One region of the Pseudomonas sp. 9.2(2024) genome, then DNA from elsewhere that is predicted to be linked to it. Evidence: predicted binding sites of a transcription regulator. Region 1 holds the regulator's gene; each other region holds the start of a gene.

Region 1 (7,595 bases):
ACGCGAACGCCTGGTTGCCGAGCATCACCATCAGGGTCGGCATGATCGCCAGCGTCAGCGGCACCTTGATGACGATCTTCGAGCCCTGGCCCTTGGTCGAGTAGATGTTGATCGAACCGTTGAGCTGGGAAATCTTGGTCTTCACCACGTCCATGCCGACACCGCGGCCGGACACGTCGGAGATCTCGGTCTTGGTCGAGAAACCCGGGGCGAAAATCAGGTTGTAGCACTCGGTGTCGCTCAGGCGATCGGCGGCATCCTTGTCCATCACACCGCGTTTCACGGCGATGGCGCGCAGGACGTTCGGGTCCATGCCTTTGCCGTCGTCGGAGATCGACAGCAGGATGTGGTCGCCTTCCTGCTCGGCCGCCAGAATCACCTTGCCGCCACGGGCCTTGCCCGAAGCTTCACGTTCTTCCGGCGACTCGATGCCGTGGTCAACCGCGTTGCGCACCAAGTGGACCAGCGGGTCGGCCAGTGCCTCGACGAGGTTCTTGTCGAGGTCGGTCTCTTCGCCCACCAGTTCCAGGTTGATCTCTTTCTTGAGCTGGCGTGCCAGGTCGCGAACCAGACGCGGGAAGCGGCCGAAGACTTTCTTGATCGGCTGCATCCGGGTCTTCATGACCGCGGTCTGCAAGTCGGCGGTGACCACGTCGAGGTTCGACACGGCCTTCTGCATCGACTCGTCGCCGCTGTTCAAGCCCAGGCGCACCAGACGGTTACGCACCAGTACCAGCTCGCCGACCATGTTCATGATTTCGTCGAGACGTGCAGTGTCCACACGCACGGTGGTCTCGGCTTCGCTCGCCGGTTTTTCCGGTGGCGGCGTCGCCGGTGCACGGGCCGGAGCCGGTGCCGCAGCGGCAGCCGGTTTGGCCGGTTCGGCTTTCGGCTCAGGCGCTTTTGCAGCAGGTTTTGCCGCAGCGGCCGGGGCCTTCGCAGCAGGCGCTGCAACAGCAGAAGCATTGCCAGCCGTCACGACGGCACCGGTGGCGACGTCAGTGAACTTGCCTTTGCCATGCAGATCGTCGAGCAGCGATTCGAACTCGTGATCGCTGATCAGATCGCTACCGGCCGCAGCCGCTGCCGGAGCAGCCGTTGCAGGAACCGAAGCAATCGCCGACTCCAGCGCATCAACGGCAAAGTTGCCCTTGCCGTGCAACTGATCGAGCAAGGCCTCGAATTCGTCGTCGGTGATGTCCGAGCTGTCGCCCGCCGCCGGAGCAGCAGGTGCAGCGGCCGCCGGTGCCACGGCGTCGGCCGCGAACTGGCCTTTGCCATGCAACTGGTCGAGCAGCGACTCGAACTCGGCGTCGGTGATTTCATCGCTGGCCGCTTCGGTGGAAGCAGGTGCAGCGGCAGCCGCCGGGGCTTCGGCTTCGGCCTTGACGGCGTTCAGCGAGTCCAGCAACTGTTCAAATTCGTTATCGGTGATGTCACCCGAATCACCTTCGACGACCAGTTCTTCGATCATCTCGGCGACAGGCGAAGCCGGGGCTTCATCCGCCGATTGCGGTTCGGCCAGACGCGCCAGGGCGGCCAGCAGTTCCGGGGTGGCGGCGGTGATCGGGCTGCGATCGCGGACTTCGCTGAACATGCTGTTCACCGCGTCCAGCGCTTCGAGCACCACGTCCATCAGTTCTGCATCGACGCGTCGTTCACCCTTGCGCAGGATGTCGAACACGTTTTCGGCGATGTGACAGCACTCCACCAGCTCGTTGAGCTGAAGGAAGCCGGCGCCCCCTTTTACAGTGTGGAAACCGCGAAAAATTGCGTTGAGCAGATCTGCGTCATCCGGGCGGCTTTCCAGCTCGACCAGTTGTTCGGACAGTTGCTCAAGAATCTCGCCGGCCTCAACCAGGAAATCCTGAAGGATCTCTTCATCGGCGCCGAAGCTCATTAATGGGGTGCTCCTACAGGTCTAAAAACCCAAAAAAACTCAAAATCCAAGGCTGGATAGCAAATCGTCCACATCGTCCTGACCGGACACAACGTCTTCTCGTTTATCGGCATGAATCTGCGGACCTTCACCCTGCGAGAGATGTTTTTGTGGATCTTTTTCAGCAAGCATCGCCGCACGGTCATGTTCGATGCCCGCAAAGCGGTCCACCTGGCTGGCCATGAGCACGAGCTTGAGCAGGTTGCTTTCGACTTCGGTGACCAATTGGGTCACGCGCTTGATCACCTGGCCTGTGAGGTCCTGGTAATCCTGGGCGAGCAGAATGTCGTTCAGATTGCTCGACACCGCGCGGTTGTCCGCGCTGCTGCGTGCCAGAAAACCGTCGACCCGGCGCGCCAGTTCACGGAACTCTTCAGCCCCGACCTCACGGCGCATGAAGCGGCCCCAATCGGCGCTCAAGGCCTGGGCTTCGTCAGCCAGGCCATTGACCACAGGGGTCGCGCTTTCCACCAGATCCATGGTGCGGTTGGCGGCAGCTTCGGTCAGTTTGACCACGTAGCTCAGGCGCTCGGTAGCGTCGGTGATTTGCGACACTTCCTCAGCCTGCGGCATGTGCGGATCGATCTGGAAATTGACGATCGCACTGTGCAGTTCACGCGTGAGCTTGCCCACTTCCTGGTACAGGCCACGGTCACGGGTCTGATTGAGCTCATGGATCAGTTGCACAGCGTCGCCGAACTTGCCTTTTTCAAGGCTCTCGACCAGTTCGACCGCGTGTTTTTTCAGGGTCGACTCAAAATCGCCCTGTGAAGATTCGTTATGCTCCATAGCTCCCCCGCGCGTTCATCAGCCGATGCGTTCGAAAATCTTCTCGATTTTTTCTTTCAACGCCTGGGCCGTGAAAGGTTTGACCACGTAGCCGTTAACGCCGGCCTGGGCCGCTTCGATGATCTGCTCGCGCTTGGCTTCAGCGGTCACCATCAGCACTGGCAGGTGCTTGAGCTTTTCATCGGCACGCACGTGGCGCAGCAGGTCGATACCGGTCATGCCGGGCATGTTCCAGTCGGTCACCAGAAAGTCGATGCTGCCGCTGTTGAGTACCGGAATGGCAGTGGTGCCATCGTCGGCTTCAACGGTGTTGGTGAACCCCAGATCACGCAACAGGTTCTTGATGATCCGCCGCATCGTTGAGAAGTCATCAACGATGAGGATTTTCATGTCTTTGTTCAATTCGACCTCCAAGCAGTCTTAAACGCGCCCAGCACCTGGACGCGCCATTTCAATCAATCCGGCAAAACACTCGATGACTGTCTGGAGCACGACAGATCGAGACCGGTGCCGTTCACCACCGCACCAGCCTCGTTCGCAGTGTCCCCACACTGCCTTCAGCGCGCTCGCCACTCCCCCAAACGCCCCCGCAAGCGGGCCGCGCACTGGCTGTGTAACTGGCTGACCCGCGATTCACTGACGCCAAGGACTTCACCGATCTCCTTGAGGTTCAGCTCTTCGTCGTAGTACAGCGCCAACACCAGTCGCTCACGCTCCGGCAAATTGGCAATCGCGTCCGCCAGCGCGGCCTGGAAACGTTCGTCTTCCAGATCGCGCGACGGCTCCAGATGAGCACTGGCGCCATCCTCGTGCAGCCCTTCGTGTTCGCCGTCCTGCAACAGGTCGTCGAAACTGAACAGCCGGCTGCCCAGGGTGTCGTTCAAAATCCCGTAGTAATCGTCGAGACTCAATTGGAGTTCGGCCGCAACTTCGTGATCTTTAGCGTCACGGCCGGTTTTAGCTTCAATCGAGCGAATTGCGTCGCTGACCATACGGGTATTGCGGTGAACCGAGCGTGGCGCCCAGTCCCCCTTACGGACTTCATCGAGCATCGCACCGCGGATCCGGATGCCCGCGTACGTTTCAAAACTGGCGCCCTTGCTGGCGTCGTATTTGGTCGAGACTTCGAGCAGGCCGATCATCCCGGCCTGGATCAGGTCTTCGACCTGCACACTGGCCGGCAATCGCGCCAGCAAGTGGTAGGCGATGCGTTTGACCAGTGGCGCGTAACGCTCGATCAGCTCGTACTGCGCGTCACGCGCCGACTTCTTGTAGAAATTCATACCGCTGGCGGTCATAGCACAGGTCCTGCCGTTTGCTGCACGAGGCGCTCGACGAAAAATTCGAGGTGGCCGCGCGGGTTGGCGGGCAGCGGCCAGGTGTCGACCTTCTGTGCGATCGCCTTGAACGCCAGTGCGCACTTGGAACGCGGGAAGGCTTCATAGACCGCACGCTGCTTCTGCACCGCCTTGCGCACGCTTTCGTCGTAGGGCACCGCGCCGACGTATTGTAGGGCGACGTCGAGGAAGCGATCCGTGACCTTGGTCAACTTGGCGAACAGATTGCGACCTTCCTGCGGGCTCTGGGCCATGTTGGCCAGGACGCGGAAGCGATTCATGCCGTAATCGCGGTTCAGCAGTTTGATCAGCGCGTAGGCGTCGGTGATCGAGGTCGGCTCGTCACAGACCACCAGCAACACTTCCTGGGCTGCGCGAACGAAACTGACTACCGAGTCACCAATACCCGCAGCGGTGTCGATCACCAGTACGTCGAGATTGTCGCCGATGTCGCTGAACGCCTGAATCAGGCCGGCATGCTGGGCCGGGCTCAGGTGAACCATGCTCTGGGTGCCGGAAGCGGCCGGCACGATGCGGATTCCGCCGGGGCCTTGCAACAGCACGTCGCGCAGCTCGCAGCGGCCTTCGATCACGTCGGCCAGGGTGCGTTTGGGTGTGAGGCCCAGCAGAACGTCGACGTTCGCCAGCCCCAGGTCGGCGTCCAGCAGCATGACCCGACGGCCAAGCTCTGCCAGCGCCAGGGACAAGTTCACTGACACATTAGTCTTGCCGACGCCACCTTTGCCGCCGGTCACCGCGATCACCTGTACGGGATGCATGCTGCCCATGTTATTTCTTTACCTTGTCTTGCATAGACGGAGGCCACATTACTGGCTGCGCGTTCACAACCGGAACAATGCATGGCAGACCATCGATGTAGGTACAAAAACGGTTCATTACCTCAGCCAACCTGCTTGGTCGGACTGTGGTAGATATCAGCGAACATGTCAGCCATGGCTTCTTCGCTGGGTTCTTCCTGCATTTGCACGCTGACGGCGCGGCTGACCAGTTGATGACGGCGCGGCAGATGCAGATCATCCGGAATCCGTGGGCCGTCGGTCAGGTAGGCGACCGGCAGTTCATGACTGATCGCCAGGCTCAGCACTTCGCCAAGGCTGGCCGTCTCATCCAGTTTAGTCAGGATGCAGCCGGCCAGCCCGCAACGCTTGTAACTGTGATAAGCGGCGGTTAGAACCTGTTTCTGGCTGGTGGTTGCCAAGACCAGATAATTTTTTGAGCGAATGCCACGACCGGCCAGACTTTCCAGCTGCATGCGCAGGGCCGGATCGCTGGCTTGCAGGCCGGCGGTATCGATCAGCACCACGCGTTTGCGCAGCAGTGGATCCAGCGCCTGCACCAGGGACTGGCCCGGATCGACGTGGGTCACCGACACATTGAGGATGCGGCCCAGTGTCTTGAGCTGCTCCTGTGCGCCGATACGGAAACTGTCCATGCTCACCAGCGCGATGTTCTGCGCGCCGTACTTGAGCACGTAGCGGGCGGCCAGTTTGGCCAGCGTGGTGGTCTTGCCCATGCCGGCAGGACCGACCATGGCAATCACCCCACCCTCTTCCAGCGGCTCGACTTCCGGTACGGAAATCATTCGTGCCAGGTGCGCCAGCAGCATGCGCCAGGCCTGACGCGGTTCGTCGATCTCGGTGATCATCGACAGCAGATCACGGGACAACGGGCCGGACAAACCGATGCGTTGCAGACGACGGTACAGATTGGCCTGGGCCGGACGGCTGCCTTGCAGCTGGTTCCAGGCCAGGGTGCCGAGTTGCACTTCCATCAGTTCGCGCAGGCTGTTGAGCTCGAAACGCATCGAGTCCAGAGCACGCGGGTCGACGCCAGCGGAAACCGCTGCAGGCGCCGGTGCAGGACGGGCCGGAGCTTCGTAGGTCGGTTCGGTCAGCGGCTCGGCAGCGGTCAGCGGCAGGCCGGCCGTCAACGGCAGCCCGGCGAACAACTGGCGATTGGTGTTGCCGTCGGCTTCGCCACGCAAGCTCAGTTCGGCCTGGGCGGTAACGATGCGCGACTGGGTCTTGCGCAGCTCATCCTCGAGTTCCATGTTCGGAACACGCGGGGCCAGCGCCGACAGTTTGTAATCGAGCGCCGCCGTCAGCTCGACGCCGCCGGCAATGCGGCGGTTGCCAATGATGGCGGCATCAGCGCCCAGCTCATCACGAACCAGCTTCATGGCCTGACGCATATCGGCGGCGAAAAAACGCTTAACTTGCATAAACCACTACCTCAGCCGTTGGGCCCTACTGTCGCAACGATGGTCACTTGCTTGTTGTCCGGAATTTCCTGGTAGGCCAGCACATGCAGTCCGGGAACTGCCAGGCGACCAAAGCGCGAGAGCATCGCGCGAACCGGGCCTGCTACCAACAGGATCACCGGCTGACCTTGCATTTCCTGGCGCTGCGCCGCCTCGATCAGCGAACGCTGCAGCTTCTCGGCCATGCTCGGCTCCAGCAGAACGCCCTCTTCCGAGCCTTGTCCTGCCTTCTGCAGACTATTGAGCAATATTTGTTCCAACCTTGGCTCCAGCGTGATAACTGGCAGCTCCGACTCAGTCCCTACAATGCTTTGGACGATGGCGCGGGATACGCCGACCCGCACAGCGGCCACCAAAGCGGCGGTATCTTGACTCTTGGCGGCATTGTTGGCGATGGCTTCGGCAATGCTGCGGATATCGCGCACCGGCACGTGTTCGGCCAGCAACGCCTGCAATACTTTGAGCAACTGCGACAGCGTGACCACGCCCGGCACCAGCTCTTCGGCCAGTTTCGGCGAGCTCTTGGCCAGCAATTGCATCAATTGCTGCACTTCTTCGTGGCCGATCAGCTCGCTGGAGTGCTTGTACAGAATCTGGTTCAAGTGGGTCGCAACCACGGTGCTGGCATCGACCACGGTGTAACCGAGCGATTGCGCCTGGGCACGCTGGCTGACTTCGATCCACACCGCCTCCAGGCCGAAAGCCGGATCTTTGGCGGTAATGCCGTTGAGCGTGCCGTAGACCTGCCCCGGGTTGATCGCCAGCTCGCGATCCGGGTAGATCTCGGCTTCGGCCAGGATCACGCCCATCAGGGTCAGGCGATAGGCGCTCGGCGCCAGATCGAGGTTGTCGCGGATGTGCACGGTCGGCATCAGGAAGCCCAGATCCTGCGAGAGCTTCTTGCGCACGCCCTTGATCCGCGCCAGCAATTGCCCGCCCTGGTTGCGGTCCACCAACGGAATCAGACGGTAGCCGACTTCCAGGCCGATCATGTCGATCGGGGTCACGTCGTCCCAGCCCAGCTCCTTGGTTTCCATGGCGCGGGCTGGCGACGGCAGCAGTTCCTGTTGACGCTTGACCTCTTCCAGCGCGATGACCTTGGCCACGTTCTGCCTCTTCCAGAACAGGTAAGCGCCACCGGCAGCCAGCGCAGCCATGGTCAGGAACGAGAAGTGCGGCATGCCCGGCACCAGACCCATGACCGCCATCAGACCGGCCGCCACCGCCAGCGCTTTGGGCGAGGCGAACA
Region 2 (7,595 bases), 1.4 Mb from region 1:
GGGCCATGTCCAGCCAGTTGTGCAGGTGGGCGTCATCCGGGATCAGCTCTTTGACTTTGGCGTCGGTCTTGTAGATGTCCTGCGGGTCACCGGACAGCGCAGCCCAGCGGAACGGGCCGATGCCACGGCAGAACAGCGGACGGATGTAGGCCGGTACGAAGCCAGGGAAATCGAATGCGTTTTCGACGCCTTCTTCCTGAGCCATCTGACGGATATTGTTGCCGTAGTCAAAGGTCGGCACGCCCATTTTCTGGAAGTCGAGCATGGCTTTGACGTGGACGGCCATTGATTGCTTGGCGGCCTTGACCACAGCAGCTGGCTCGGTCTTGGCGCGGGCGCGGTATTCGTCCCAGGTCCAGCCGGCCGGCAGGTAACCGTTGAGCGGATCGTGGGCGCTGGTCTGGTCGGTGACCATGTCCGGGCGCACGCCGCGCTTGACCAGTTCCGGAAGGATTTCAGCGGCGTTACCGCACAGGGCGATGGAAACGGCCTTGCCTTCGGAGGTGTATTTGGCGATGCGGGCCAGCGCGTCGTCGAGGTCTTTGGCCTGCTCGTCGACGTAACGGGTCTTGAGGCGGAAATCGATGCTGATCTGCTGGCATTCGATGTTCAGCGAGCAGGCACCGGCGAGGGTCGCTGCCAGTGGCTGGGCGCCGCCCATGCCACCGAGGCCGGCGGTCAGGACCCACTTGCCGGTGAGGTTGTCGTTGTAGTGCTGGCGACCGGCTTCAACGAAGGTTTCGTAGGTGCCCTGGACGATGCCTTGGCTGCCGATGTAGATCCAGCTGCCGGCGGTCATCTGGCCGTACATGGCCAGGCCTTTGGCGTCGAGTTCGTTGAAGTGTTCCCAGGTCGCCCAGTGTGGCACCAGGTTGGAGTTGGCGATCAGTACGCGCGGGGCGTTGCTGTGAGTCTTGAACACGCCGACCGGCTTGCCCGATTGCACCAGCAGGGTTTCGTCTTCGTTGAGGTTGGTCAGGCTCTCGACGATCTTGTCGTAGCACTCCCAGTTACGCGCAGCGCGACCGATGCCACCGTAGACCACCAGCTCTTTCGGATTCTCGGCGACTTCCGGGTCGAGGTTGTTCATCAGCATGCGCAGCGGCGCTTCGGTCAGCCAGCTCTTGGCGGTCAGCTTGTTGCCGCGGGCGGCACGGATTTCGACGTCACGAAACTTAGTGGTTTTGTTGTCAGTCACGAAAAAGACTCCTCAGCGATCAATTCAAACCAACCCTGGCAGTGGGCAAGCAGCCTGTGCGCATCAGTGCGCGACAAGCGAATCAGTGGACGCTGCGGAGAGTCTCGATCGACTCATACGCATACGTCTTTACTTGTACATACAAGCATATGCAATCAAGCGGCCAACTTGTTGGAGGGTCGTTCAACAAAAATCCCGGACAGGGCTGCAGAGCGCCTGATTCAAGGGTTCAGGCGCTCATGAAATTTTTCGCGGGGTGGATTGAGGGTAGCGAGAGGTTGTTACGAAAGCGTGGTTTTGCGCCACACTGGGGCGTTCGGTAACAAGTTGGTGCGCATTTCGGGAACGTCGGGACGAAAAAAAACCGCTGCGTTCAAAGCAGCGGTTTTTGATCGTTCCCACACAGAGCGTGTGAAGGAATCAGCGTGAGGACAGTTCGATCACGCAGCAGCCGGCATTGACGGCAATCTCGGTCAGCCCGGTGTTACCGTCCAGTTGCAGGCAGTCATGGCGGCCGAGTTGCGAGGCGCTGTCACCGACCGTGACCTCCAGCAGTTCACTGACGCTGAAGACCAGCACGGTGCTCGCCGAACTGAAAAACCGCTGTTCGCCGTCCAGCCATTGCAGGCGTGCGCTGTAACGCTGGGGTGAGTAGATCAGGTTGAAGTCGCGGATTGCGCCACCGAGCAAGGTGCAGGACACCTGGCTCTCGCCGCTGAAGGCAAACGGGTCGAGGGGTAACAACGGCCGGGTATCGTCGCCATCGACACACAGGGTCATGCCGTCGCCCTGCAATACCGTGATCACTCGCTGGTAACCGGCGAAGGTCGAAAAGCCGCCGGATTCGGCGATGTCGGCAATCGACAGACGCCAGCCAAAACCGTCGAGACCGGCGCTGGCGTCACGGGTGATTTCCTCGGTGCTGCCGCCGCCGTTTTTCCACGGCATGCGCGGGTAGCCTTCGGCGCGTAATACCTTCAACTCTTTCATTTATGAAACCGACCTTCCAGACGATGACGAGAACCGGGGTGGATCAGGCGCGCCGCCGTCACCGGCTGACGACCCGACCACGTACGACGGCGGATCAGCAGGCACGGCTCGCCTTTTTCGATCTGCAGCAATTTGCATTCGGACGCTTCGGCAAGGATCGCTTCGACCACGTGCTCGCCTTCGGTCAGCGGCGCGACCTGGTTCAGATAGGCGTAAGGCGTTTGCAGGGTGAAGTCCTGCTTGAGGTATTCCGGGGCGACCAACGCGTTGACGAAACGGTCTTCGATCTGCACCGGAATGTCGTTTTCGTAATGCACGATCAGCGAGTGAAAGACCTTCTGCCCTTCGCGCATGTCCAGCGCCAGCGCACGTTCGGAACCGGCGGCCTCTTCTTCCAGTGTGATGACCTGACAGGTGTGGCGATGGCCACGGGAGGCGATTTCGTCCGCGATGTTGTGCACTTCGAACAGCGCCGACTGGCTCTTCGGTTCGGCGACAAAAGTGCCGACGCCTTGCATGCGCACCAGCAGACCGTCGGCGGTCATTTCCCGCAGCGCGCGGTTGATGGTCATGCGGCTGAAACCCAACTGGCTGACCAGCTCGCTTTCCGACGGCACGCGGTAATGCGGCGGCCAGTTACCGCTGTCGATCTGCTGGGTGATCATCTGTTTGACGCGGGCGTACAAGGGCGCCGGACTGTCGCCCATGTTCGCGGCCAACGGGGAGACTGGAGGCGGAGTCGGCACGGTGGATCCCTGTTCATTGGATGAAAGTTGCTAGCTTGCCGGAGTTTACCGGGCAGGCAAACGTCTGTATATGTATATACAAATAACACACGATGGGGTGCTGAACCATGTCCGCCTTCTTTGCCGAACGCGCGCTGCTGCCTAACGGATGGGCCAACAATGTACGTCTCGAGGTCAGCGCCGATGGCGTGCTGACCCGAATCCAGGCCGATTCCACCGCAGATGGCGCCGAACGGCTGAGCGGTCCGCTGCTGCCGGGGATGCCGAATCTGCACTCCCACGCGTTTCAGCGAGCGATGGCGGGACTGGCGGAAGTGGCCGGCAATCCCAACGACAGTTTCTGGACCTGGCGCGATCTGATGTACCGGCTCGTCGGAAAAATCAGCCCCGACCAGCTCGGTGTGATTGCCCGTCAGCTGTACATCGAAATGCTCAAGGCCGGTTACACCTCGGTCGCCGAATTCCATTACGTCCACCACGATCACAACGGCCAGCCATACGCCGACCCGGCCGAACTGGCGTTACGCATCAGCCAGGCGGCCAGCTCGGCCGGCATCGGCCTGACCTTGCTGCCCGTGCTCTACAGCCACAGCGGTTTCGGTGGCCAGACCCCGAACGAAGGCCAGCGCCGCTTCATCAACAGCACCGAAAATTACCTGAATCTGCAATCGCGTCTGCAACCCCTGCTGGCGCAGCAAAAGGCGCAGTCGCTGGGCCTGTGCTTCCACTCGTTGCGCGCGGTCACGCCGCAGCAGATCAGCGAAGTGCTGGCGGCCAGCGACCAGCAATGCCCGGTGCACATCCACATCGCCGAGCAGCAGAAGGAAGTCGATGACTGCCTGAGCTGGAGCGGTCGTCGTCCGCTGCAATGGCTGTACGAAAACACCGAAGTCGATCAGCGCTGGTGCCTGGTGCACGCGACCCACGCCAATCCGGAAGAAGTCACGCTGATGGCCAAAAGTCGCGCCATCGCCGGCCTGTGCCTGACCACCGAGGCCAACCTCGGCGACGGGATTTTCCCGGCGGTGGATTTCATCGCTCAGGGCGGGCGCATGGGAATTGGTTCCGACAGCCATGTGTCGTTGAGCGTGGTAGAGGAATTGCGTTGGCTGGAATACGGCCAGCGTCTGCGCGATCAGCGACGCAATCGCTTGTATGGCGCGGATCAGCCGATGGTCGGCCGTACGCTGTATGACGCGGCGCTGGACGGTGGCGCTCAGGCGCTGGGCCAGCCGATCGGCGCGCTGGAAGTCGGCAAGCGTGCCGACTGGATTGTGCTCGATGGCAGCGATCCCTATCTGGCCACGGCCAGCGGTGACGGGATTCTCAATCGCTGGCTGTTTGCCGGTGGCGATCGCCAGGTGCGCGACGTGCTGGTCAACGGTCAGTGGGTCGTGCGCGAGGGGCGACATGCCGGGGAAGAGGACAGCAATCGCGCCTTTACCCAGGTCCTGCGAGACCTTTTGGGCTGACACAAAAAAACCTGTGGGATTGTCCTCCACAGGTTTTTTTCACCTCTGTTACTGATCGTTCCCACGCTCTGCGTGGGAATGCAGCCCGGGACGCTCCGCGTCCCAAAAGCGGACGCAGAGCGTCCATTGAGGCATTCCCACGCGGAGCGTGGGAACGATCAGAACAGGAGAAGTCAGTTGGACGTCTTGGCCATCTGCTGATCCGAAGTACGCCAGATCAGGCGCGTGGTGTCATAACCCTGCTGACGCGCCTTGCTCAGCAGTTCCTCACGCACCACACCGTTGACGGTCGGCGTGCGGGACAACAGCCACAGGTAGCGACGACTCGGGTCGCCCACGAGGGCGGTCTTGTAGTCATCGCTGACGTACAGCACCCAGTATTGACCCTTCGCCACACCCGGAATCAGACGCGAGAACCAGGTATCAAATTCGACCCACAGCTTGTCGGTCTTGCCCGGCACCTGTGGATAAGCCGTGCCTTTGACTTCTTCCCACGTCCAGTCCGCCGTCAGGCAGCGGTTGTACACCGCGATATTGCCGTCGGGCTTTAGGGAATAACGGGCTTCGGATTGCGCGCAGTTGCGCTGGAAATACATCGGCAGACGCGCCAGTTCGTACCAGGTGCCCTGGTAACGCTTGAGATTGACACTGTTGACCGTCTTCGGCGCCAGCGGATCTTCACCGGACGTGGCGCAGCCGGCCAATACCAGGCCGGCCAAAAGGACAAGCAATAACCGCTTCATTGTTTTTCTCCCGTGGGCGCGTAGCCCCGGTTTACTTCAGGCCTTGGCCGGAAAACATCAGCACTTTGTCACCGGCGTACTGCACGCTGATAAAGCTGTTCTTGTCGCCCCAGGTGCAACTGGACATGCCGAGCGCGCCCGAGCAATCGGTGGGCTTGCCAAGCAGCGTCTCCACTTCGGCCTTGGCCATGCCGGCCGAGAGCTTCGAATAGTTTTCCTGATTGACCTTGCTGCATGCGGCCAACAGCACGCAAAACGACAGAAGGGCGATAGATCGCAGCGACATGGTGTAACTCCTGGAACGGAAGGGGGATGGCATGGCGCCAACCAGAAGCTTAGAAGAGAAAACCCCTGTCTGGTTCCCTGGGAGGATGGCTATTTGTTAGCCCGCTCGTCCGTCTTTCGCCGGTAAATCAGACAGTTTGTAAGGCTATCGAGCATTTCGTCGCTTTTAGCAAAAAGCGCCTAATCTTTGGCGCGCGGCGGTCGAAATAAGAGCAGCGCAAAGCCCCAGAGTGTGGCAAATTGCCACCCTTTCTTGACCAGCCCCTTCGCGGTAGCTCACTTAATGACCAGAAACATGAAATTCAGCCACAAGATCTTGTTGGCTGCCGCCCTCGTGGTGGCCGTTGCGTTCGCCTGTTTCATTTTGTTCAACGACTATCGCCAGCGCGAAGCCCTGCAAAGCAGCACCGAAGCGTCGATGCAGGAACTGGGCAGCCTGACCACCAGCAACATCCAGACCTGGCTGGAAAGCCGCATCCAGTTGCTGCAATCGATGGCGCAACAGGTTGTCGCCGACGGCAACGCCCCGGCCAGCCTGAAACGCATCATCGACCTGCCCGCCTACACCGGCAATTTCCAGCTCAGCTACTTCGGCGGCGCCGACGGCGTGATGTTCTCGGTCCCGGCCGGCAACCGCGCGCCGGATTACGATCCGCGCGCCCGTGGCTGGTACAAGGCGGCCAACGCTGCGCAACAGACCATCGTCACCGAACCGTACATCGCCGCCTCGTCGGGCAAACTGGTGATCACCGTCGCTACCCCGGTGCAGCGCCAGGGCCAGATGATCGGTGTGGCCGGCGCCGACATTGATCTGTCCAGCGTCAGCGCGATCATCAACTCGCTGAACTTCGGCGGCCACGGTCACGCGTTCATCGTCGGCGCCGACGGCAAGATCCTGATCCACCCGGACAGCAAACTGGTGCTCAAGACTCTGGCCGAGGCCTATCCCAACGGTGCGCCGAAAGTCAGCCCGGGCCTGAAAGAAGTCGAGTTCGACGGCAAGACCCAGTTGATCTCCTTCACCCACGTCAACGGCGTGCCGTCGGCCGACTGGTACGTGGCGCTGGTGCTGGACAAGGACACCGCGTTCTCGATGCTCAGCGAATTCCGCACCTCGGCGCTGATCGCCATGGTCATTGCCGTGGTGATCATCATCGCCCTGCTCGGCATGCTGATCCGCGTGCTGATGCAGCCGCTGCTCACCATGGGCCGCGCCATGCACGACATCGCCGAAGGCGAAGGTGACCTGACCAAACGCCTGACCATCCACGGCCATGATGAATTCGGTGCGCTGGGGCTGTCGTTCAACCGTTTCGTCGAGCGCATCCACACCTCGATCCGCGAAGTCTCCTCGGCCACCGGCCAGGTCAACGAAGTCGCCCTGCGCGTGGTCGCGGCGTCCAACTCGTCGATGTTCAACTCCGACCAGCAGGCCTCGCGCACCAACAGCGTGGCCGCCGCGATCAACCAGCTCGGCGCCGCCGCCCAGGAAATCGCCCAGAACGCTGCCCTCGCCTCGCAACACTCAAGCGACGCGCGCAGCCTGGCCGAAGACGGCCAGCAGGTTGTGGATAAAACCATCCACGCGATGCAGCAGCTGTCGGCGAAGATCAGCGACTCCTGCGGCAACATCGAAACCCTGAACAGCAACACCGTGAACATCGGGCAGATTCTGGAAGTGATCACCAGCATCTCCCAGCAGACCAACCTGCTGGCGCTCAACGCCGCCATCGAAGCGGCCCGTGCCGGTGAAGCCGGTCGCGGATTCGCCGTGGTCGCCGACGAAGTGCGCAACCTGGCACACCGCACCCAGGATTCGGCGCAGCAAGTGCAGAAGATGATTGAAGAGCTGCAAGTCGGCGCGCGTCAGGCGGTCGGCATCATGACCGAGAGCCAGCGTGAGAGCGAAAGCAGCGTCGGCATCGCCAACCAGGCCGGCGAACGTCTGGGCAGCGTGACCCAGCGCATCGGCGAGATCGACGGCATGAACCAGTCGGTGGCGACGGCGACTGAAGAGCAGACGGCGGTGGTCGAGTCGATCAACGTCGATATCAACGAGATCAACACGCTGAACCAGGAAGGCGTGGAGAACTTGCAGGCGACGTTGCGGGCTTGTGCGGATCTGGAGCAGCAGGCTGCTCGGCTGAAGCAGTTGGTGGGT
Region 3 (7,595 bases), 2.9 Mb from region 1:
TGACCTTTTCCTTGCGCCACAACTCGACCAGAAACTCCGGGTCGTAACGCCCCGGATAAACCTGCTTGAGCCCGAGCATTGTCGCCACATACGGCAGACCCCACGCATGCACGTGGAACATCGGGGTGATCGGCATGTACACGTCGTTGGTGCCCAGCAGCCGCACGCTGTCGATGGCGCCCATGATGGTCGACACGCCCATGGTGTGCAGCACCAGTTGCCGATGGGTGAAGTACACGCCCTTCGGATTGCCGGTGGTGCCCGTGGTGTAGAACGTAGTGGCGACCGAGTTTTCGTCGAAATCCTGGAAGTCGTACTGCGGACTCGCGGCCGCCAGCAGTTGCTCGTACTCCCCCACCAGATTCGGCAAATCCGCGGTTTTTTCCGGCAGATCAGTCAGCAGCAGGATTTTCTCCACCGTGGTCAGGTGTGGCGCGATGGCCTGGTACAGCCCGACAAACTCGCTGTTGACCAGCACGAAGCGGTCCTCGGCGTGGTTCATGGTGTAGAGGATCTGTTCCGGCGACAGGCGCACGTTGATGGTGTGGATCACCGCGCCGATCATCGGGATCGCAAACATGCACTCGAGGTAGCGATGGCTGTCCCAGTCCATCACCGCCACGGTGTCACCGGCCTTCACGCCGGCCGCCGTCAGTACGTTGGCCAGCCGCGCGACCCGCTCGATCAGGGTCGGGTAGCTGTAGCGCAGCTGGTCACGGTAGATGATCTCGCGGGTTTTCTCGTAACGGGCGCCCGACATCAGCAGCCGTTTGATCAGCAGTGGATACTGGTACGCCCCTTCGGCGGGCGGAATAACGCGAGTCTGCAACATAAGAATCCCTTTTCTGACTGCACGGTGTTGGCTTTGGAGTTTCGTACTCTAGAACCGTTATACGTCAGTCAAATCAGCCAAAGGAATGATTTGCAGAGCCGTACAAATGCTAGCTTTGCGCCAGCATTTGCCGAAACAGATGACAGCCCAGAAGGATCAATGCATCTCGGTGAACGCGAGTTTCACGCCGATGGCGATCAGCACCGCGCCCATGGTGCGGTCGAACCAGTGGCCCATGCGGGCGAAACCGGCGCGCACGCGCTGCTGGCTGAACAGCATGGCCACCAGGCAGAACCAGGTGGCGGTCGCGACGGCGAGATAAATGCCGTAACCGGCCTGGACTGTCAGCGGGGTGTGCGGGTTGATCACCACGGTGAACAGCGACAGGAAGAACAGCGTGGCTTTCGGGTTCAGACCGTTGGTCACGAAGCCTGAGGTGAAGGCGCCCCGAGCGGTGCGCTCGCCAGCTTCTTTGTGCAGGTCGTCGGTCACGGTTTTCGCCGGTAGCGCACGCAAAGCCTTGAAGCCGATGTAAAGCAGGTACGCGGCGGCCGCCCATTTCAAGGCATTAAACAATACGATCGATTGGGAAACGATCAGCCCGATTCCCAGCAGCGAATAACCCACGTGCAGGAAAATCGCCGTGCCCACGCCCAACGCGGTCCAGGTCCCCGCGCGTCGCCCGTGGGTCACGCTTTCGCGCACCACCACGGCGAAATCAGGACCGGGGCTGGCGACGGCCAACAGGTGGATCAGGGCAACGGTCAAGAATTCGGTCCAGTACATGGGGGCTCCTTTCGGCCAAGCGTAACGAGTTGTTTCATCTGGTAGGCTCGGCAGATTACGCCTTCCCTTCAAAGCACAACAGGTACAGTTGATGACGAACGCCCACCGCGCCGTATTCCTCGATCACCCGTCGCTGGATCTTGGCGATCTCGATCTGAGCCCTTTGCGTGACTGCTTCAGCGACCTGCAACTGTTCGCCCAGACGCTGCCTGCGCAAGTGAGCGAACGCCTGCAAGGTGCGACCGTGGCAATCAGCAACAAGATCCTCATCGACGCCGCCGCCATGGCCGCCAACCCACAGTTGAAGCTGATCCTGATCACCGCCACCGGCACCAACAACGTCGATCTGGCCGCCGCCCGCGCCCACGGCATCACGGTGTGCAACTGCCAGGGTTACGGCACGCCGTCGGTGGCGCAACACACGATCATGCTGTTGCTCAACCTCGCCACACGCCTGGCCGATTATCAAAAAGCCGTCGGCGAAGGCCGCTGGCAACAGGCGAAACAGTTCTGCCTGCTGGATTACCCGATCGTCGAACTGGAAGGCAAAACCCTGGGTTTGCTCGGTCACGGCGAACTCGGCGGCGCGGTCGCGCGTCTGGCCGAAGCCTTTGGCATGCGCGTGTTGCTGGGACAGATTCCGGGGCGCCCGGCCCGTCCGGATCGTCTGCCGCTGGAAGAACTGTTGCCGCAGATCGACGCCCTCACCCTGCACTGCCCACTCAACGAACACACCCGGCATTTCATCGGCGCCCGCGAACTCGCCTCGATGAAACCCGGCGCGTTCGTGGTCAACACCGCCCGGGGCGGGCTGATCGACGAACAGGCCCTGGCCGACGCCTTGCGCAGCGGTCATCTGGGCGGCGCGGCCACCGATGTACTGAGCGTCGAACCACCGACCAACGGCAATCCGCTGCTGGCTGCCGACATCCCGCGCCTGATCGTCACCCCGCACAACGCCTGGGGCAGCCGCGAAGCGCGGCAGCGTATCGTCGGCCAACTGGTGGAAAACACCCAGGCGTTCTTCAGCGGTAAGGCGCTGCGGGTCGTCAGTTGATAAACTGCGGCACTTTTTTTCACAGGAGCAGTTATGGATCCGCGCAGTGAAGTACTGCTTCGTCAGGCCGAGTTATTCCAGGGTTCGGTGTTGCTGGCCGGTTTGCCTGCCGATGATCTGCTGGGGCGCCTGCCCGATGCGTTTGGCTGGTGCTGGCACGCCGGCGATCAGGCCGCACTCGAAGCCCGCTTCGCAGGCCGCAGCCATTTTGGCGTGAACGTCCCGGAACGCGAATTCACCAACGCCGTGGTGTTCCTGCCCAAGGCCAAGGACCTGACCGATTACATCCTCAACGCCGTGGCTTCGCGCCTGGCCGGGCGTGAGGTGTATCTGGTCGGGGAAAAACGCAGCGGTATCGAAGGCGCTTCCAAACAGCTCAACCCGTTCGGCAAGCCGCGCAAGCTCGACAGCGCACGCCATTGCCAGTTGTGGCAAGTGACCGTGGCCAACGCCCCGCAAGCCAAACCGCTGGAAAGCCTGGCGCAGACCTACGAACTGCCGCTGGCCGAAGGCCCGTTGAAAGTCATCAGCCTGCCGGGCGTGTTCAGCCACGGCCGACTGGATCGCGGCAGCGCCCTGCTGCTGGAGCACCTGGACAAACTGCCAAGCGGTCATCTGCTGGACTTCGGTTGCGGCGCCGGCGTACTCGGTGCGGCGGTAAAGCGTCGTTACCCGCACAATCAGGTCACGTTGCTCGACGTTGATGCCTTCGCCGCCGCCAGCAGCCGGCTGACCCTGGCGGCCAACGGTCTGGAAGCCGAGGTACTGACCGGTGACGGCATCGACGCCGCGCCGATGGGTTTGAACGCGATTCTGAGCAACCCGCCATTCCACGTCGGCGTGCACACCGATTATTTCGCCACCGAGAACTTGCTGCGAAAAGCAGCCAAACATCTGAAAAACGGCGGCGAACTTCGCCTGGTTGCCAACAGTTTCCTGAAGTATCAACCGTTGATCGAAGAGCATCTCGGGGTCTGCGCGATCAAGGCCGAAGGCAATGGTTTCCGGATTTACCGGGCCAAGCGCGGCTGAAAATTAGCACTTGCCGAATGGGTTCTGCCTAGGCAGAATCCGCTCCGTCCTAGGGGAGTAGTCTCCCACGAGCGCCAAGCTCGTCCGGCATACGTCAACATACTTGATCCTCAGATCATGGCGTATGCGACCCAAGCGTCCGCAGCAGACGGATCGCAGGGTTTGACAAGACCTATGACACGCACACCTTACCCGGGGCGGGAAGGCTGTACGTGTCATAGCCGTGTCGACCCGCCCCTTAGGAAATCCTGATGCTGGACTCGTTACTCGTTCCCACCGCAATCGTTGCCTTGGCCGAAATCGGCGACAAGACGCAACTGCTCGCGCTGATTCTCGCCGCTCGCTTCCGCAAACCCTGGCCGATCATTGCCGGTATCGTCGCTGCGACCCTGGCCAACCACGCGGCAGCCGGTGCGGTCGGCGCCTGGTTCGGCAGCTTCTTCTCCGATTCCGTCCTGCACTGGATTCTCGCCGCGAGCTTCGCCGCTACCGCCCTGTGGACGCTGGTACCGGACAAGATGGACGACGATGAAGCCAGCACCGCCCGCAAGTTCGGGCCATTCCTGACCACGCTGATTGCGTTCTTCCTCGCGGAAATCGGCGACAAGACTCAGATCGCCACCGTGATGCTGGCCGCGCAATACCCGGAGCTGTGGCTGGTGATTATCGGTACGACGGCGGGGATGCTGATTGCCAACGTGCCGGTGGTACTGGCGGGTAATTTTGCGGCGGAGAAACTGCCGTTGACCCTGATCCGTCGATTGGCCGCCTCGGCGTTCCTGATCCTGGCGATCGTCGCGGTGTACAAGGCGACGCAGAGCAGCGGCTGGGTTTGATCCGGCAGATCGCTCCCGCACCGAGTGCGGGAGCGATCATGGTTTCAGGACTTGGGCGCTTTCTCGTAAAGCGGCATGACCTTCGGAATTGCCGCTTCCAGCGAAGCGATCCGGCTGGACGACGCCGGGTGAGTGCTCATGAACTCCGGAGGGGCCCCTTCGGATGCCTTGCTCATCTTGTTCCACAACGTGATGGCGGCGTTCGGGTTGTAGCCGGCACGAGCTGCCAGTTCCAGACCGATCAGGTCAGCCTCGTTTTCGTTGGCGCGGCTGTTGGGCAGCGTCATGCCGTAGTTGGCCACAGTGTCGGCCAGCGCCAGGCTGTCCTGACCCAGGCCGAGCAACGCACCGGCACCCTGCTTGGCCATTTCGATGCCATAGGCCTTGGACATGGCTTCACGACCATGCTCGCGCAGGGCGTGGGCGATTTCATGACCCATGACCGCGGCGATTTCATCGTCGGTAAGTTTCAGGCTGTCGATCAGCCCGGTGTAGAAAATGATCTTGCCGCCAGGACCGCAGTTGGCGTTGAGCTCGTCACTCTTGATCAGATTCACTTCCCATTTCCACTGCGCCGAATCCGGACGGAAATTCGGTGCTTGGGCGATCAGCCGGTTGGCGATGGCCTGAATGCGTTTGGCATCGTTGCTGGTCTTGTCCAGCACGCCTTTGGTGGACGCCTCGCCCACGGTCTTCTGGTAGGACTGGGCATACATCTGGTCGACCTCTTGCGAGGACAGCATGCTGAACATGTACTGCTTGCGCTCCACGCCCACGGCACCGCCGCTGGTGGTGTTGACCGACTGACAACCGGCCAGCAACAGCGCTGCGCTCAGTGCACTTACAACCAATGTCTTGTTCATTCAAAAGCTCCCTGAAAACCTGTCGCGTATCCTAGGCGGGTAATTGTATCGACGCCAGATACAATGGACGTGTTGCATCTACTTTCAGAAAACTCCCGCCAGACCTGTAGGAAAAAATTCACATCCGCCACCAGGCCCGCTGCAACTGCGTCGCGCACTGATCCATTTGCGACATTGCGCTGCAATTACTCCCCCTTTACCTCATGGCGCAATAGTGGCTGCCGATACAGCAGCGCAGACGTCCTCTCGCGTGCGGAGCTCCCATGAAGTTCAAGTCGATCCAGTTTTCCGTAGCCGCCCTGGCCGGCGCCATCGTACTCAGCGTAGTCGCCGCGCTGGTGCTGTACGCGCTGTTCTCCGGTGCCCGCACCCAGGAAATGGTCCAGCAACGGACCCAGGCCCAGTTCGAGCAAGTCATCGAACAGCGCCTGACCTCGCTGGCACAAACCCAGGTCAGCCAGATCCAGCGCGAACTGGAAGCGCCGCTTCTGATTGCCGGTGGGCTGGTGCGCGTCAACGCCCTGCTCGGCACGCCGGGCGCCGATGGCCAGCCGCGACTGACCGTCAGCCGTGAGCAACTGATCAGCCTGATCAAGGAAAACGTCGAGAAGAACCCGAAGATTCTCGGCACCTACATCGGTTGGGAAAAGAACGCACTCGACCACAACGATTCGGCCTACGTCGGCACCAGCGTGGTCGGTATCGACGCCGCCAACGGGCGTTTCCTGCCGTGGTGGTTCCGCAACGACGATGGCACCCTCGGTCTGGACAAACTGGTGGACGTCGACGACCAGAAAGTCCTGTCCACCGGCGTGCGCGCCAGCGAGTACTACCTGTGCTCGAAGGAAACCAAAAAATCCTGCGTGATCGATCCGGCCCCGTACAAGGTCGGCGACAAGATCGTCATGCTCGCCTCCTTTATTGAACCGATCATGCTCAACGGCGCGTTCCAGGGCATCGTCGGCGCCGACCTGTCGGTGAACTTCATCCAGGAAATGCTCCTGGGCGCCAACCAGAAACTGTACAGCGGCGCCGGACAGATGGCCCTGATCGGCGGCAACGGCCGGATCGTCGCCTACACCAAGGACCCGAGCAAATTCGGCGAGAAGGTCAGCGACATCCTCGACGCCCAACAGATTGCCAACATGGCCAATCTCAAGCGCGGCGAAGTGACGTACACCGTCAATAAAGAGCAAGGCCGGATCGAGTTGTACCTGCCGTTCGGCATCGGCCAGACCGACGCGCGCTGGACGCTGATGCTGCAACTGCCGCTCGACGCGGTGATGGCCGACCTGCAAAAGCTGCAAGGTGACCTCGACGCCCAGCGCAAATCCGACACCTTCGGCATGGCCATGGTCGGTCTGATCATTGCCGGTCTCGGCTTGCTGGTGATCTGGCTGGTGGGCCACGGCATCGCCCGTCCGCTGAAGCAAATGGTGACCATGCTCGATGACATCGCCCAGGGCGAAGGTGATCTGACCCGTCGTTTGACCAGTGATCGCAATGACGAACTCGGTTCAATCGCCAAAGGCTTCAATACCTTCCTCGCCAAATTGCAGGGGATGATCACGCAGGTAGTGTCGTCGGTACAGAGCGTCAGCGATTCCTCGGAGCACACGGCCGACATCGCGATCCGGACCAATATCGGCATACAGAAACAGATGGCCGAGATCGATCAGGTCGCCACCGCCGTGCAGGAAATGACCGCCACCGCGCAGGACGTGGCGCGCAACGCGACCCAAGCGGCACAAGCCGCCAGCCACGCCGATCAGGCCGCCAGTCAGGGCATGCAGATCGTGCGCGACACGTCGAATTCGATCGGCGTGCTGGCCGTAGAAATCGGCAAGGCCGTGGACGTGGTGCAGAACCTGGCCAAGGACAGCGAAAACATCAACGCGATCCTGATCGCCATTCGCGGAATCGCCGAGCAGACCAACCTGCTGGCCCTCAACGCGGCGATCGAAGCGGCCCGCGCCGGTGAACAAGGACGCGGTTTTGCGGTGGTGGCCGATGAAGTGCGCAACCTGGCGCAGAAAACCCAGAAGGCCACCGAAGAAATCCAGAGCATGATCCAGCAACTGCAACAGGGCACCCGCGATGTGGTGCGGGTCATGGAAGACAGCCAGAATCGTACCGACGAAAGCGTGCAGCACGCGGCCAAGGCAGCCGAGGCGCTGGAGACCATTACT

The links. The regulator FliA, encoded in region 1, starts transcription of late flagellar genes. The targets are predictions, from matches to a motif close to CTAAAGTTTNNNNNNNNNNNGCCGNTAA.
Region 2: a site for FliA is predicted at 5,615-5,642, ahead of ABFB52_RS02840 (methyl-accepting chemotaxis protein). Genes of this name have one in related genera too.
Region 3: a site for FliA is predicted at 5,607-5,634, ahead of ABFB52_RS24325 (methyl-accepting chemotaxis protein). Genes of this name have one in related genera too.

The regions. Positions count from the first base shown of each region.
Region 1 is NZ_CP155585.1:2,007,761-2,015,355, reverse strand. Features, by position in the region: gene ABFB52_RS09050 (chemotaxis protein CheA) at 1-1,900, opposite strand, end outside; gene ABFB52_RS09045 (protein phosphatase CheZ) at 1,940-2,728, opposite strand; gene ABFB52_RS09040 (chemotaxis response regulator CheY) at 2,747-3,118, opposite strand; gene fliA (RNA polymerase sigma factor FliA) at 3,286-4,026, opposite strand; gene fleN (flagellar synthesis regulator FleN) at 4,023-4,853, opposite strand; gene flhF (flagellar biosynthesis protein FlhF) at 4,967-6,307, opposite strand; gene flhA (flagellar biosynthesis protein FlhA) at 6,319-7,595, opposite strand, start outside.
Region 2 is NZ_CP155585.1:632,408-640,002, reverse strand. Features, by position in the region: gene hutU (urocanate hydratase) at 1-1,198, opposite strand, end outside; gene ABFB52_RS02865 (HutD family protein) at 1,619-2,188, opposite strand; gene hutC (histidine utilization repressor) at 2,185-2,895, opposite strand; gene ABFB52_RS02855 (formimidoylglutamate deiminase) at 3,042-4,406, shown strand; gene ABFB52_RS02850 (lipocalin family protein) at 4,580-5,149, opposite strand; gene ABFB52_RS02845 (hypothetical protein) at 5,181-5,435, opposite strand; gene ABFB52_RS02840 (methyl-accepting chemotaxis protein) at 5,718-7,595, shown strand, end outside.
Region 3 is NZ_CP155585.1:5,402,180-5,409,774, forward strand. Features, by position in the region: gene ABFB52_RS24295 (fatty acid--CoA ligase) at 1-832, opposite strand, end outside; gene ABFB52_RS24300 (LysE family transporter) at 989-1,618, opposite strand; gene ABFB52_RS24305 (2-hydroxyacid dehydrogenase) at 1,710-2,675, shown strand; gene ABFB52_RS24310 (class I SAM-dependent methyltransferase) at 2,709-3,707, shown strand; yybP-ykoY riboswitch at 3,748-3,870, shown strand; gene ABFB52_RS24315 (TMEM165/GDT1 family protein) at 3,959-4,543, shown strand; gene ABFB52_RS24320 (M48 family metallopeptidase) at 4,588-5,406, opposite strand; gene ABFB52_RS24325 (methyl-accepting chemotaxis protein) at 5,670-7,595, shown strand, end outside.